2 regions of the Arthrobacter sp. sptzw42 genome follow, and region 2 is predicted to be linked to the other one. Evidence: riboswitches for the same ligand, from Rfam matches in the RefSeq annotation. Region 2 holds a riboswitch; the other holds the start of a gene.
The links. Region 2 has a riboswitch for glycine ahead of gcvP (aminomethyl-transferring glycine dehydrogenase). Riboswitches for the same ligand answer to the same signal wherever they lie in the genome.

Region 1 (7,545 bases), on a different contig from region 2:
TTATTGGTCAGCACCGAACCCTGCGCCTGCATGACGGCGACGGCGGTGTGGTTCTCCGACGCGATCATCTCCAGGCCGTCACGCTGGCGGGTCAGTTCGTCGTCGATCTTCGCTGCGATCTCTGGATCCAGGGCGGACAGGTCCGCGTCCAGGGACGGGGAGACCACCTGCTCGAAAGCTGCCGTGGCCGTCATGCCCGCGCCGCTCACAGCTCGCCGCCGTTTGCTGCAGCGTACTCTTCAGCGGACAGCAGCGGACCCTCTTCGGTCACGGCTACCTTGAAGAGCCAGCCGGCGCCGTACGGATCGTTGTTGATCAGGGCGGGGTCGGAAACCACTTCGTCGTTGGTCTCCACCACCTCGCCGGTGACAGGCGCATAAAGGTCCGAGACGGACTTGGTGGATTCAACCTCGCCGCAGGTCTCCCCCGCGGTCACCGTGGAGCCCACCTCGGGCAGGTCCACGTAGACGATGTCGCCCAGCGCTTCGGCTGCGACGGCCGAAATACCAATGTTGGCAGGGCCGGATCCGTCAGCAGCAACCCACTCGTGCTCGGCGGAGTACTTCAGTTCAGCAACAACTTTTGCCATGTGTGTTTCCTTAGGTAGGTGTGTCAAGTGAGAGAGCGTCAGGCCAAAAGGCGCATCAAGTGAGTGAGCGTTGGGACAGAACGCGCATCAAGTGAGAGAGCGTCGCTACTGCTGGCGCTTGTAGAACGGGAGCGGCACTACCTCGAACGGCTCCGGCTTGCCGCGGAGGTCAATCTCCAGGGCGGTGCCGGGGTTGGAGTGTTCGACGTCGACGTAGGCCAGGGCGATGGGGTACCCCAAAGTGGGGCTTGGCTGGCCGGAGGTCACCTCGCCCACGACGTTGCCGTCCTTGAGGACCGGGTAGTGGCTGCGGCCGGCGCGGCGGCCCAAACCTTTGAGCCCCACGAGCCTGCGGCCGGACGTGGAACCGGCGCCCAGTGCCTTGAGTTCGGCCAGCACGGCCCTGCCGATGAAGTCCGATTCCTTGGCCAGCGAAACAACGGGGCCCAGGCCGGCGGCGTAGGGGTTGCCCTCGCGGGAGAGTTCGTTGCCGTATAGCGGCATGCCGGCTTCCAGGCGGAGCGAATCACGGCAGGCCAGGCCAGCGGGGATCAGGCCGTGCCCGGCGCCGACCTCCAGCAGGGCGTTCCACAGTCCGGGCGCGTCCTCGTTGGGGATATAGATTTCGAAGCCGTCCTCGCCGGTGTAGCCGGTGCGGGCCAGCAGCAGCTCCTGGACAGTACCGTTGACCGCGATGCCTACCTCAACCGCCGCGTAGTACTTCAGTTCGGTCACCAGCGGGTGCTGCTCGGCCGGAACCAGTGCCAGCAAAATGGCCGCCGCGTTCGGCCCCTGCACAGCGACCAGCGAAGTCGCAGCACTGGCGTCCTCGACGGTGACATCAAAGTTCGCAGCCCGCTCGGCCAGGGCAGCGGCCACTGCTTTGGCGTTGCCCGCGTTGGGAACCACGAGATACTTTGCTGTTCCGTCCGCAGCGGCGGGAAGGCGGTACGTGATGAGGTCATCGATGATGCCGCCGTTTTCCTGGCAAATCAGCGTGTACTTGGCCTTGCCCACTGCCACGGCGGACAACTTGCCAACCAGGGCGTAGTCGAGGAAAGCTCCCGCGTCGGGGCCGGTGACCCAGACCTCGCCCATGTGGGAGAGGTCGAACAGGCCGGCGGCGTTGCGCACGGCGTGGTGCTCAGCCAGTTCGGAGCTGTACTTCAGGGGCATCTGCCAGCCACCGAAATCGGTGAAGGAGGCCCCGGCAATCTTGTGCTGCTCGTACAGCGCGGTGTAGTTCTCGGTCATCACAAATTCCTTAGTTCTCAAACTCTGAAAGTGGCGGGCAGGAGCAGACCAGGTTGCGGTCTCCTGCTGCGCCGTCGATGCGGCCCACCGGCGGGAAGTACTTGTCCTGCCGGAGCGAGGCCAGGGGGAATGCAGCCTGCTCACGCGGGTAGGTCCGGTTCCATTCGGAGGAGACGACGGCGGCTGCCGTGTGGGGTGCGTTGCGCAGCGGGGACTTCTCCACAGTGAAGTCACCGGCAGCCACCTGGTCGATTTCCCTGCGGATGGTGATCATGGCTTCGATGAACCGGTCGATCTCCGCGAGGTCCTCGGACTCGGTGGGCTCCACCATGAGGGTGCCTGCCACGGGGAAGGACAGCGTGGGGGCGTGGAAGCCGAAGTCGATGAGCCGCTTGGCCACGTCCTCGGCGGTGACGCCGGTCTTGGCCGTGAGCTCGCGCAGGTCCAGGATGCACTCGTGGGCCACCAGCCCGCTGGTACCCGTGTAGAGGACGGGGAAGTGCTCGTCCAGCCGGGCCGCCACGTAGTTGGCGGCGAGCAGCGCGGACTTGGTTGCCTCGGTGAGGCCCTGGCCGCCCATCAGCTTCACGTAGGCCCAGGAGATCGGGAGCACGCCGGCGGAGCCGAAGCGCGAAGCGGAGATTGCGACGCCGTGTCCCTCCTCGTGCGCTGCCTTGTTCGCGTCACCCGGCATGAACGGCGCCAGGTGCGCCTTGGCAGCGACCGGGCCGACGCCGGGGCCGCCGCCGCCGTGCGGGATGCAGAAGGTCTTGTGCAGGTTCAGGTGGGAGACGTCGCCCCCGAACTTGCCCGGCTGTGCGAGGCCAACCAGAGCGTTCAGGTTTGCACCGTCAACGTACACCTGGCCGCCGGCGGCGTGGACGGCGTCGCAAACTTCGCGAACATCGGAATCGTACACGCCGTGGGTGGACGGGTAGGTGATCATGATGGCCGAGAGGACGTCCCTGTGGGCCTCAATCTTGGCTTCCAGGTCGGCGTGGTCGATGGTGCCGTCGGCTGCGGTGGCCACCACAACCACCTTCATGCCGGCGAGGACGGCGGACGCGGCGTTGGTGCCGTGGGCGGACGCCGGGATCAGGCAGACATTGCGCTGGGCCTCGCCGCGGGAGTGGTGGTAGCCGCGGATCGCCAGCAAGCCCGCGAGCTCACCCTGGGAGCCGGCGTTCGGCTGGATGGACACCTGGTCGTACCCGGTGATCTCCGCAAGATCCGCTTCAAGCCCGGAAATCAGCTCACGCCAGCCCTCGGTCTGGGAATCCGGAGCGAACGGGTGGATGGAGGCGAACTCCGGCCAGGAGATAGCTTCCATCTCGGCCGTGGCGTTCAGCTTCATGGTGCAGGAGCCCAGCGGGATCATGGTGCGGTCCAGTGCCAGGTCCCGGTCCGAAAGACGGCGGATGTAACGCAACAGCTGTGTTTCGGAGCGGTGGGTGTTGAACACCGGGTGCTGCAGGTAGGTGGAGGTGCGCAGCACCGGTTCGGGCAGTTCGAACCCGGACGCCTCCACAACCGGACCGGCGCCAAAGGCGACAACAACCGCGGAGAGGACCTCCGGCGTCGTGGTTTCATCGACTGACACGCCAACTGTGTCCGCATCGATGAGGCGCAGGTTGATGCCGCGGGCTTCGGCGGCAGTGATCACTTTGGCGGCCTTGCCGGGCACGCGGACGGTGACGGTGTCGAAGAAGGTGTCGGACACCAGTTCGCGGCCGGCAATCTTCAGCGTGGTGGCCAGGGCGCGGGCGTTGTTGTGGACGGTTTCGGCGATGGCCTTCAGGCCGTCGGGGCCGTGGTAGACGGCGTAGAACGACGAAACGATAGCCAGAAGCGCCTGCGCGGTGCAGATGTTGGAGGTGGCCTTCTCGCGGCGGATGTGCTGCTCGCGGGTCTGAAGGGCCAGGCGGTAGGCGGGGACACCGGCGTCGTCCTTGGACACACCGACAATGCGGCCCGGAAGGGTGCGCTCCATGCCCTGGCGGACGGCCATGTAGGCGGCGTGCGGGCCGCCGAAGAACAGCGGGACACCCAGGCGCTGGGTGGAGCCGACGGCGATGTCCGCGCCCTGCTCGCCCGGCGGGGTGATGAGGGTGAGGGCCAGGAGGTCGGCGGCGACGGTGACCAGCGCGCCGCGGTCTTTCGCCTCGGCGATGACGGCGGACTGGTCCCAGACGCGGCCGGAGACGCCGGGCTGCTGGAGGACCAGGCCGTTGATGTCGCCGTCGGGCAGGCCGTCCGCGAGATCGGCGATTTCCACTTCGAACCCGAGGGCCTCCGCGCGGCCCAGCACAATGGCGATGGTCTGCGGGAGGAGGTCGGCGTCCAGGACGGTCTTGCCGTCCTTGGCCGTCTTGGACTTGTTGGCCCTACGCATCAGGAGGACTGCTTCGGCCACGGCGGTGGCTTCGTCGAGGAGGGAGGCGTTGGCCACCGGGAGTGCGGTGAGGTCCTGGACCATGGTCTGGAAGTTCAGCAGCGCCTCGAGCCGGCCCTGGGAGATCTCGGGCTGGTACGGCGTGTAGGCGGTGTACCAGGCGGGTGCTTCGAGGATGTTGCGGCGGATCACCGGCGGGGTCACGGTGTCGTAGTAGCCCTGGCCGATCATCTGCACGGCCATCTTGTTCTTGCCCGCAAGCTTGCGGAGCTCGGCGAGGACCTGGACTTCGCTCAGGGCGCTTTCGAGGGTGAGCGGCGTGTCCTGGCGGATGGAATCGGGGACCGCACTGTCAACGAGGCCATCAACGCTGTCGTAGCCAACGGCCTTGAGCATGGTGTCGATGTCGGACTGGCGGCGCGCGCCGATATGGCGGTCTGCGAAGGTGGTAGGGGACGAATGAACCGTCATGAGAGGAACTCCATAATTCAGGTGGCGCCTAAGCTCCACGTTGATTCGGGTTCCTCCCCGCTCTGTATCGGACCTGAGAGTTTTGCGTTGCCCTGCGTTTTGCAGAGCGCCACTTGCACCGTCGGTGAGCCCGGTTGCCCGGACTGCTTTCCAGAGTTGCCTTGCCGCGGCGGTACGTGGGCCTGAGAGATTCCTGGGGAGGATTTGCTCCTACGGCGCCTGCAGAACGTACCGGCAGGACTCTCCCGCCGCAGATCATCAGCACATGTCACTGTTCGGTGACACGGCTCACACGTTACCGTGTTAGGGCGCGGGATGCAAAATTACCGTCCGATGGTTCGGGAATTCTGCCCCTTACCCGGCCGCCCATCGCAAGTGGACGACGGCGGGATGTCCCACGCCGTCGACAGTCACGGCGGGATGTGCCCGCCGTCGACAGTCGCGGCGTGCAGTCCCTCAGCCTTCTTCCGGCGCGGTGGCTACAGCCGGCGCCTGCGCGTCGGCTGCCAGGGCTTTGCGCCGGCGGTAAATCTGGATGCCCATGGCTGCGGGGATCACAGCCAGAGCGGTGGCGCGCATCCAGGGCCGGTCCAACACGTGACCGGTTAATGCGTCCAGGGAGAAGGGGCCGGAACCACCGATAGTGAACGCCACTGCCGCCAAACCCAGGACCGCCGGGTACTCCAGGCCGCCCTCAGTGGCAAAAAAGCCGTTCGGCGCGTGAACGCTTGCAGCCACACCCATCGTGGTTGCAGCGGCGGCGCCGGCGGCAGGGGTAGCCAGGCCCAGGGCCAAGGCAACACCTGCTCCAGCTTCACCTACACCGGCGAGGATTGCGCTGGGTTTTGCGGGACGGAAACCCATGGCGTGCATGCCCTTGCTGGTACCTTCGAGCCCTCCCCCGCCGAACCACCCAAAGAGTTTTTGGGATCCGTGGGCAATAAGAACACCTCCAAGCGCAACCCTGAAAAGGCTTTGCGCCGCGGCTGCTGCCTCAGGACTGGTTGTTACGTGGCTCATCAGACTCCTCCTTGGGTTGGCTGTGCCGGTGCTGTACCTTGCCATTTTGACGTAGAAAGCCACCACTGCACCCCTTCAATTTCCTGCGAAGAAGTTCCTGCTCCTTGGAGTGCGTTCTTCTGCCGAGCACGTAACCCGCGCAGAAGGCCAGGACAAGCAGCCCGACGACGGCGAGCGCCAGGCTGATCTACGTTCCCCCTGACGAAGTGCGTGCCGCATGGGGCAGGATGGGTGCCAAGGGAGGCGTTATGGATTTTGATGTCCTGGTAGTCGGAGCCGGACCGGCGGGCATGGCTGCCGCAACACGGGCAGCGGAGCTGGGTGCACGTACCGCCGTTGTTGAGCGTGCCCGGCTGGGCGGCACCTGCGTGAACTCAGGTTGCGTGCCCACGCGGGTGCTGGCGAAGACTGCGCGGTTGTACAGGGAAGTGCGCACCGCCCGGGACTACGGAATTGTGGTCCACGAGCCTGCGGTGGACTGGCCGCAGCTGGTCCGGCGGGTGCAATCGACCGTGGACCGCGTACTTGACGCCAAAGCGTACAACGAGGCCATGCGGCAACTGGACATCACGTTCCTTCAAGGGGATGCAGCGTTCAGCGAGCCGCAGGAAATGTTGATCGGCGGGCGCCCGGTTACCGCTGCTTCGGTCATCCTGTGTGTGGGCGGAAGTGCCCGGAGGCTGCCCATCCCGGGCGCGGAGCACGCCGTGCTGCCTCACGAAGTCTTGGACCTTCCTGAACTTCCCAGCTCCGTCGCAATTATCGGCGGCGGCCACACCGGTGCGCAGCTGGCCACGATCTTCGATGCCCTTGGATCGCACGTTACCCTTCTGGACCTCGCACCGCGCATCCTCACCACCGAGGACGATGACGTCTCCATGGCGGTCACGGAAGGCTTCCGTTCCCGCGGCGTGCACGTGGATGTCGGCATCCGCGGTGTGGATGGCATTGAGAAGCACGACGGCGGAGGCCTGGAAATCCGCTGGCAGGGCGGGGACGGCGCGCAGTCGGCACAGGTGGGTGCGGTAATTATGGCTGCCGGCTGGCCAGCGAATATTGACGGTCTTGGCCTGGAGGCGGCAGGCGTCGCCGCTGGGAGGGGAGCTATCCCGGTGGACAACTACCTTCGCTCCAACGTCCCGCACATTTTTGTTGCCGGAGACGCGAACGGGACGTCCATGCTGGTGCAGGCCGCTGTCTTCGAGGGTGAGACTGCCGCAGAGAATGCCGTCCTGGGAGCGCACCGGACCACGCCGCACCACCTGCTGCCGGAGGGCGGGTTCACCGACCCGGACTACGCCGGAGTGGGCCTCACCGAGGCGAAGGCCCGGGAACGCGACGCGGAGTGCGCCGTCGTCGTCGTTCCCTATGCGTCGGTGGAACGTCCCATCATCGATGACCGGGAGCAGGGATTTCTGAAACTGGTCACGGACCGGCACCGGGAGCTGATACTCGGCGCACACGCGGTTGGCGAGAACGCAGTGGAGGTCATCCAGGCAGTTGCGTCCGCAATGGCCGCCGGCACAGACGTGGCCACCCTTGCACGCGTGAAGTTTGCCTACCCGACGTACAGCTCAATAATCGGTCGCGCGGCACGGCAGGTGGTGCGGGGAGCAACGAAAGAGTCCTGGTGAGCGGACTGAATCCGTCGTAGTTTTCCACGGACTCTTACCTCGCCTTTAGGGTATTCCGGGCAAAATACGTGGAACAACCGCACCATCATCATTGTTGTTAAAGGCAATGATGACTCTTCAGGAATCGGACCTGACCACACTTTCTCCCACCCGTTTATGGGTTCCCAAACACGTGCTGATCACGA
Region 2 (7,545 bases):
CAAGGATCTGCAGGGCCTTGTCGTCCTGGGGGTCATTGAAGCTGCAGGCGATGACTGCGCCGTTGACCACCACGTGGTTGATATAGCTGTAGTCCACGAACCCTTCCTCGTCCCGGAGCATTTCCGGTGCGGGGACTTTGATGATGTTCCACTTCCGGCCCGCGGCGTCCGTGGTGCCGCTCAGGAACTCGATGATCTCCCGGCTGACCTCGAAGTCTGGGTGTTCCGGGTTTTCCTGGGCATGGACCAGCAGCGTGCCGGGGGAGGGTATGGCTGCAACGATGTCCACGTGCCCCCGGGTGCCGAAGCGCTCGGAGTCGCGGGTCAGGCCGCGCGGCAGCCACACCACGTGGGTGGCGCCGATGGTGCGGGCCAGTTCCTGCTCGACGTCGGCGCGGCTGAGGCCGGGGTTCCGGCCGGGATCGAGCTGGACGGTTTCGGTGACGAGGACTGTTCCCTGACCGTCCACCTGGATTCCGCCGCCCTCGTTGACGAGCGTGGACAGGATATGGCGGGCTCCGGAGCGGCCGGCCACCTCACCGGCGATCAGGGCATCCTTGTCCCATTGCGCCCAGTCCTGCCCGCCCCAGCCGTTGAAGACCCAGTCAACGGCACCAAGCTGCCCCTCACCATCCAGGACAAAGGTTGGACCGATGTCGCGCATCCACGCATCGTTCAGCGGGGCTGCGAGTACCTCAATCCCTGGGTGCAGGTAGGCGGCGGCCGTTTTGACGTCACCGGGGTCCACCACCATGGTGACGGGTTGGAATTCGACGGCGGCATTCGCCACTGCGGCCCAGGTGGACCTGGCTGCGTGGGCGGCTTCCGGCGATTCACCAAGGGTGTAGCCGCCGGCGGGAAAGGCCATCCAGAGCCGCTCCTGTCGGGCCGTTTCGGCGGGCATCCGCCACTGCGGGGCCTGCTCCGACTGCGCTGGGGTGCTGACGGCATGACGGAGCCCGGCGGCGGTCACGAGCACACCTCCGCGAACCCGCGCTCGCCGCCAATGGATTCGTTCAGGCGGACGGGTTCGGTGAGGCGGCCATAGGTATCAGGACGGCGTGTGGCGAGGAACGGGAACAGGGTCAGCCAGTCCTTCCGCTGGTCCAGGTCCAGGTCAGCCACCAGCACTGCAGAGGCGTCGCGGGGTGCCTGGGCGAGAATCCGGCCGTAGGGATCGGAGATGAAGGACGAACCATAGAAGTCCAGGGTGCCTTCGTTGCCCCAACGGTTCGGGGCAACCATAAAGAGTCCGTTGGCGATGCCGTTTCCGACGATCACCTGCTGCCAGAGCGGCTGGGTGTCGAAATCGGGGTGGTCAGGTTCGGAACCTATGGCCGTAGGGTAAACCACGATTTCCGCACCGCCCAGGGAGTAAAGCCGGGCCACCTCGGGGAACCATTCGTCCCAGCAGGTGGGCATGCCGAGCCGTGCGCCACCGAGTTCGGCGGGTGCATGCACCTCGTACGCGTCTGCTGAGGCCGGGCCCTTACGGAAGAACTTGTCCTCGTAGTAGCCGGCGGTCACGGGGATGTGGAGCTTGTGGGTCCGTGCCAGAAGTTCACCCCCGGGCGAGACCAGGATGGCTGTGTTCAGGCCCAGTCCGTCATCCTGTCCGTCCGGGTCCCCGGCGCGCTGGTACAGGGAAGCGTGGACAGATACCCCATGGCGCCGGGCAGCGTCTGAAGCGAATTGGAATGTGGGGCCTGTGAGCAGGTCCTCGGCGAGATCCGATGGCCGGGACCGGCCCGGGCCTTCAGCGGGATCGTTGTGCGGGCGCGTGTCGGCAGGGTATCGCGAGAGCGTCAGCTCAGGCAGGAAAACTACGGCCGCGCCCAGGTTGGCGGCGCGGCCGATGCCCTCGTCCAGTTCAGCCTCGACGGCGGCTTTGTCGGTTTGCCACCGGTGCTGGACCACGCCGACGCGCAGGGCCGGGCGGCCGGACGGCGATGTCCGGGCCGGGGAGGCGGGTGCGCCGAGGCAGGAAATTTCGATCATGTTGGCTACTCCAGTGAGACGATGGTCACTAAATGAATGACGTTCATTTAGTATGCGGTTCAACCGGCCCGGATGCAAGGAGAATATGAACCGCGTTCGTTTATTTCGGCGGAAGCACAATTAGTAAGCTCACTGAGAAATTTTGCCGGCAGGCCCGCCAGGGCCGCCCGCCGGGCTGGTAGCGTCGGAATCACAGGAACAATCGAGGAGGATGCATATGAAAGCTTCACCGACACTGACCAACAACCTGCAGGCCGTGCTCACTGACCTGATCGACTTGCACATCCAAGGCAAGCAGGCCCACTGGAACATTGTGGGGACCAACTTCCGGGACCTTCACCTGCAACTGGACGAGATTGTTGACGCCGCCCGCCAGTTCGCCGATGACACGGCCGAGCGGATGCGCGCCCTGCATGCCCTCCCGGACGGCCGCAGTTCCACGGTGGCCGAGTCCACCAGCCTCGCTCCCTTCCCCGAAGGCCTGATCAGCACCAAGGACGCCATCGAGCGGATCGTTGCGGCACTTGAGGCTGCCGTAGGCACCATGCGGAAGGTCCACGATGAAGTCGACGAGGAAGATCCCACCTCGGCCGATCTCCTGCACGAGTTCATTCTGAAGCTGGAACAGTTCGCATGGATGGTGAACGCCGAAAACATGAAGCCCACCGCCAGCGTCACTGCACCTGACGCACAGTAGTCCCGCTGCCCGCACGGGCAGGATCTGCAGGCGCCCGGCGTCGGAGGTTGTCCTCCGGTGACGGGCGCCTCTTGCTGTCCGGGCCGCGCCTCTTACGGCGCCTTGGGCACCTTCCGCAGCACGACGGCGGCGAAGACTGCCGCCGTCGCCATCAGCACCAGCCCGATTGCGGCGGTGATATGGACGCCGGAGTCGAACGCGGCGCCGGCTGCCTGCCGGAGTGCGTCAGCAAGGGGTGCCGGAAGGCTTGCTGCGAGCTCCATCGCTCCTGCCAGGGTTTCGCCGGCACGTGCGCTTTCGTGCCCGGGGGCGGCAGCAGCAAGGCCTTCCGGGAGCCGCAGGTTGTGCTGGTAGGAGGCTGTGAGAATGGAGCCCAGCACGGCGGTTCCCAGCAGGGCGCCCACCTCATAACCCGTCTCTGAGATCGCTGATGCTGCCCCCGATTTTTCCGGCGGTACGCTGCCGAGGATGAGGTCATTGGAGATGGTCTCCGCTGTTCCTACGCCAAGTGCCAGGACCAGCAGGGCAGCGAGCAGCAGTGCCGGGCCGTTGGTATGGCTGCCGAAGGTCACCATGCTGTAGCCGGCGGCACTCATGGCCAGTCCGGCGCCAACCACAAAACCCGGACGGATCCTCCGCACCACCGGCACCACCGCCAGGCCCGCCACAACGGTTGCCACCAGGGCCGGAACCATCGCCACTCCTGCTGCGGAAGGAGACATTCCCTCGAGGAGCTGAAGGTGCTGGGCCAGGAAGAGGATGAAACCGTTGAAGGAGAACAGCGCCAGGACATTGGCGGTGATGGCCATGCTGAACACGCGGTTGCGGAACAATGACATGTCCAGCAGCGGGCACTCGAGCCGCTGTTGCCGGCGGACAAAAACGGTACCCATTACCAGGCCGAAGGCCGTACTCCCCATTGCCAGTGCGCCGAAACCTTCAGTGGCGGTTTCCTTGATGCCGTAGACCACCGGAACCATGGTGAGCAGCGAGAGCAGGATGCTCGGCACATCCACCCTTCCAGGCGCCGGATCCCGGGATTCAGGGATAAACGCCGGGCCGAAAACCAGCAAAGGGATCATGATGGGCACAGCGACCAGCAGGACCGCTCCCCACCAGAACTGCTCAACCAGCCACCCGCCAAAAATAGGCCCGAGCGCCGCGCCTCCGGAGAAGCCCGCAGCCCAAATGGCGATGGCCAGCCGCCGGCGGTTCGGGTCCACGAAGATGTTGCGGATCAAGGACAGGGTGGAGGGCATCAGCATTGCCCCGAAAAAGCCCAGCGCGGCCCGTCCGGCTATCAGCCAGCCGGCGTCGGGTGCGAAGGCGGTTACTGCTGATACTGCCGCGAAACCAATGCTGCCGGTAATGAGCAGCCGGCGGCGTCCGATCCTGTCGCCGAGGCTTCCCATTACCACCAGCAGCCCGGCCAGCACCAGCGGGTAGGCGTCCACAATCCATAGGAGTTCCACTCCCGTGGTGCCCAGCGCACTGGCTATGGCGGGCAGCGCGAAGGTCAGCGCCGTATTGTCCACGGCAACCAAAAGAACCGGAAACATCAGGAGGGCCAGTGCGAGCCAATCGCGGCTGCCGCCGTTCGCAGAACCGGCGCGCCGCACGGTGGTGGCGGTGATGTTCGATGGGGAAGCAGGGGAAGACATCATCCTGGAACTATACCGTCCGGACGGTACAGTTAAGAAACCGGCCGCGACAATGCATGATGGAAGCCATGCCCCGAAAACCTGTAGCGCGAGACGCTGTCCTGGACGCCTTCGAAGAACTCCTGATTGACGTGGGCGAAAGGGCAGCCACCTTGGAGGCGGTGGCCAAGCGGGCCGGTGTTTCCAAAGGCGGCCTGCTGTACCACTTTCCCAACAAGGACGCCCTGATCACCGCCACCCTGGAACGGCTGGACCGGCTCGCAGGGGAAGATTTCGCTGTCATGGCGGCCGCGCCGGAGGGGGCGGCGGCGTACTTCATCCGGTCCTCGCTCTGGTCTGACACCCCTATGGACCGTTCCTTTGTGGCCGCAACGCGCCTGGCTGAGGTAGCCCATGAAGATGCCCGGCGCCGCTTTGCCGCCATCCAGCAGCAATGGCTGGACCTCATCGGCAAGGACGTTGGCGCGCCGATGGCAAAAGCAGTGCTGTACATGGGGGACGGGCTGTACTTCAACGCCATGTGGGAAAGCGGGCCATCGGGAAACCCCGCTGACAGGCAGGCGGAGGTGGACGAACTCCTTGCCGCCGTCCACCGGCTGAGGGGTTAGCCGGTATTTGCTCCTGCGCCCGGGGCGTAGGAGAATTGGCCATGTGCGGGCCGTGACCGGCCGCAAGAAAAAACAAAATGAATAGCCTTTGATCTGCGGCGGGAGAGTTCTGCCGGAAGGTACTGGCAGGCGCCGTAGGAGCAATACCTCCCCAGGAATCTCACAGGCCCATGTACCGCCGCGGCGAGGCAACTCTGGAAAGCAGCAGGCTGTCCGCAGAGGCATCCGGAATTTGGATACCAGGACTGCTGTGCTCACCGACGGTGCAAGCGGGCAGGCGGAAGCCGGCGTCGCGGAAACTCTCAGGTCCAATACAGAGCGGGGAGGGACCCGAATCGATGCGGCATACCCTGACGCCGCCATAACCATGGAGTTCCTCGTGACTGTATCCTCGGCCTCCGCCACTGCCGCCACCGCAGGCCACGCTTCTTCAGCTGCGGCCGCCGCTTTCGTTGACCGGCACATCGGCGCCCGCCGGGAAGACGACGTCGCCACCATGCTCAAGGCCATTGGCTACGACACCGTGGACGCGCTGGTTGACACCGCCGTCCCCAAGGACATCCGGCAGGACACTGCACTGGAACTGGCAGGCGCGCTCAGCGAGGTGGAGGCGCTGGCTGAACTGCGAAGGCTCGCAGCCAAAAACAAGACCGCCGTGCAGATGATCGGCCAGGGGTACTACGACACCGTGACGCCCCCGGTGATCCGCCGCAACATCCTTGAGGGCCCGGCCTGGTACACCGCCTACACCCCCTACCAGCCCGAGATTTCCCAGGGCCGCCTGGAGGCGCTGCTGAACTTCCAGACCATGGTCCAGGACCTGGTGGGCCTGCCGATCGCGAACGCTTCCCTGCTGGACGAAGCAACCGCGGTGGCCGAGGCCGTCCTGATGATGCGCAGGGCAAATAAGAATACAGAAGCCCGCGACGGCAAGACGGTGTTGGATGCCGACTGCCTGCCGCAGACCATCGCCATCGTCAGGGGCCGCGCCGAGGCGCTGGGTTTTGAGGTTGAGGTCGCAGACCTCTCCAAGGGCCTGCCCGACGGCGTCATCAACGGTGTGGTGCTCCAGCAGCCCGGTGCTTCCGGCCGGGTCTTCGACCACACCGCCGTGATCGCCGACGCCAAGGAGCGCGGTGCCCTGGTGACAGTGGCGGCCGACCTGCTCGCCCTGACCCTCATCACGCCTCCGGGGGAGCAGGGCGCGGACATCGCCGTCGGCTCTGCCCAGCGCTTCGGCGTCCCGCTGTTCTACGGCGGACCGCACGCCGCCTACATGGCCGTGCAGAAAGGCCTGGAGCGTTCCATGCCCGGCCGCCTGGTGGGTGTTTCCAAGGATTCCGCCGGGGTTCCTGCCTACCGCCTGGCCCTGCAGACCCGCGAGCAGCATATCCGCCGCGAGAAGGCCACCTCCAACATCTGCACCGCCCAGGCGCTGCTGGCCATTGTGGCCTCGATGTACGCCGTCTACCACGGCCCGGAGGGACTGAAGGCGATCGCCCGGTCCGCCCACGCGCACGCCAGGATCCTCGCCGCTTCCCTTGAAGGCGCCGGCTTTGAGGTGCTGCACAGGAGCTTCTTCGACACCGTCACCGTCTCCGCGCCCGGCAAGGCTGCGGGCATCGTGGCTGCCGCCGAGGCCAAGGGCATCAACCTGCGCAGTATCGACGCGGACACGGTGGGCTTCTCCACCGATGAGACCACGACGCCGGATGTCGTCGACGGCGTCCTGGCCGCCTTCGGTGCCCCGCCGGCAGAGGTGACAGGAGCGTTTGTCCTGGACGCCGCCGTCGAGCGCTCCTCGGACTTCCTGCAGCATCCGGTGTTCAACACCTACCGCTCGGAGACGCAGCTGCTGCGTTACATCCGGAAGCTTTCAGACCGGGACCTGGCGCTGGACCGCACCATGATCCCGCTGGGCTCCTGCACCATGAAGCTGAACGCCACGGCCGAGATGGAAGCTATCTCCTGGCCGGAGTTCGCCTCCATCCACCCCTTTGCCCCGGACTCGCAGACCGAGGGCTGGCGTGAGCTGATATCCGGGCTCGAAGCGGATCTTGCGGAGATCACCGGATACGACCAGGTGTCCATCCAGCCGAACGCCGGCTCCCAGGGTGAGCTCGCGGGCCTGCTTGCCATCCGTGGCTACCACCACTCCCGTGGGGACCAGCAACGGAACGTCTGCCTGATCCCGGCGTCGGCCCACGGCACGAACGCGGCCTCCGCCGTCCTCGCGGGCATGAAGGTGGTGGTGGTCGCCACCGCGGCCGACGGCACCATTGACCACGCCGATCTGTACGCCAAGATCGAGGCCAACAAGGACGGGCTGTCCTGCATCATGATCACCTACCCGTCCACCCACGGTGTGTACGACGCCGACGTGCGCGAGGTCTGCGACGCCGTCCACGCCGCGGGCGGCCAGGTGTACGTCGACGGTGCCAACCTGAACGCTTTGGTTGGCCTCGCACAGCCGGGCAAGTTCGGCGGCGACGTCTCCCACCTGAACCTGCACAAGACCTTTTGCATCCCGCACGGCGGCGGGGGCCCCGGCGTCGGCCCGGTCGCTGCCAAGGCACACCTG

Region 1: another riboswitch for glycine. It lies ahead of gcvP (aminomethyl-transferring glycine dehydrogenase); the one in region 2 lies ahead of gcvP (aminomethyl-transferring glycine dehydrogenase).

What each region holds. Positions count from the first base shown of each region.
Region 1 covers NZ_JBNHEX010000003.1:326,062-333,606, reverse strand. Annotated here, with positions in the region: gene glyA (serine hydroxymethyltransferase) at 1-194, opposite strand, end outside; gene gcvH (glycine cleavage system protein GcvH) at 206-589, opposite strand; gene gcvT (glycine cleavage system aminomethyltransferase GcvT) at 695-1,843, opposite strand; gene gcvP (aminomethyl-transferring glycine dehydrogenase) at 1,854-4,706, opposite strand; glycine riboswitch at 4,759-4,865, opposite strand; glycine riboswitch at 4,867-4,964, opposite strand; gene AC5RT4_RS05570 (DoxX family protein) at 5,163-5,726, opposite strand; gene AC5RT4_RS05565 (dihydrolipoyl dehydrogenase family protein) at 5,975-7,360, shown strand; gene AC5RT4_RS05560 (spore photoproduct lyase family protein) at 7,470-7,545, shown strand, end outside.
Region 2 covers NZ_JBNHEX010000012.1:87,349-94,893, reverse strand. Annotated here, with positions in the region: gene AC5RT4_RS14580 (agmatine deiminase family protein) at 1-904, opposite strand, end outside; gene AC5RT4_RS14575 (nitrilase-related carbon-nitrogen hydrolase) at 970-1,998, opposite strand; gene AC5RT4_RS14570 (Dps family protein) at 2,216-2,695, shown strand; gene AC5RT4_RS14565 (MFS transporter) at 2,788-4,359, opposite strand; gene AC5RT4_RS14560 (TetR/AcrR family transcriptional regulator) at 4,425-4,964, shown strand; glycine riboswitch at 5,054-5,152, shown strand; gene gcvP (aminomethyl-transferring glycine dehydrogenase) at 5,332-7,545, shown strand, end outside.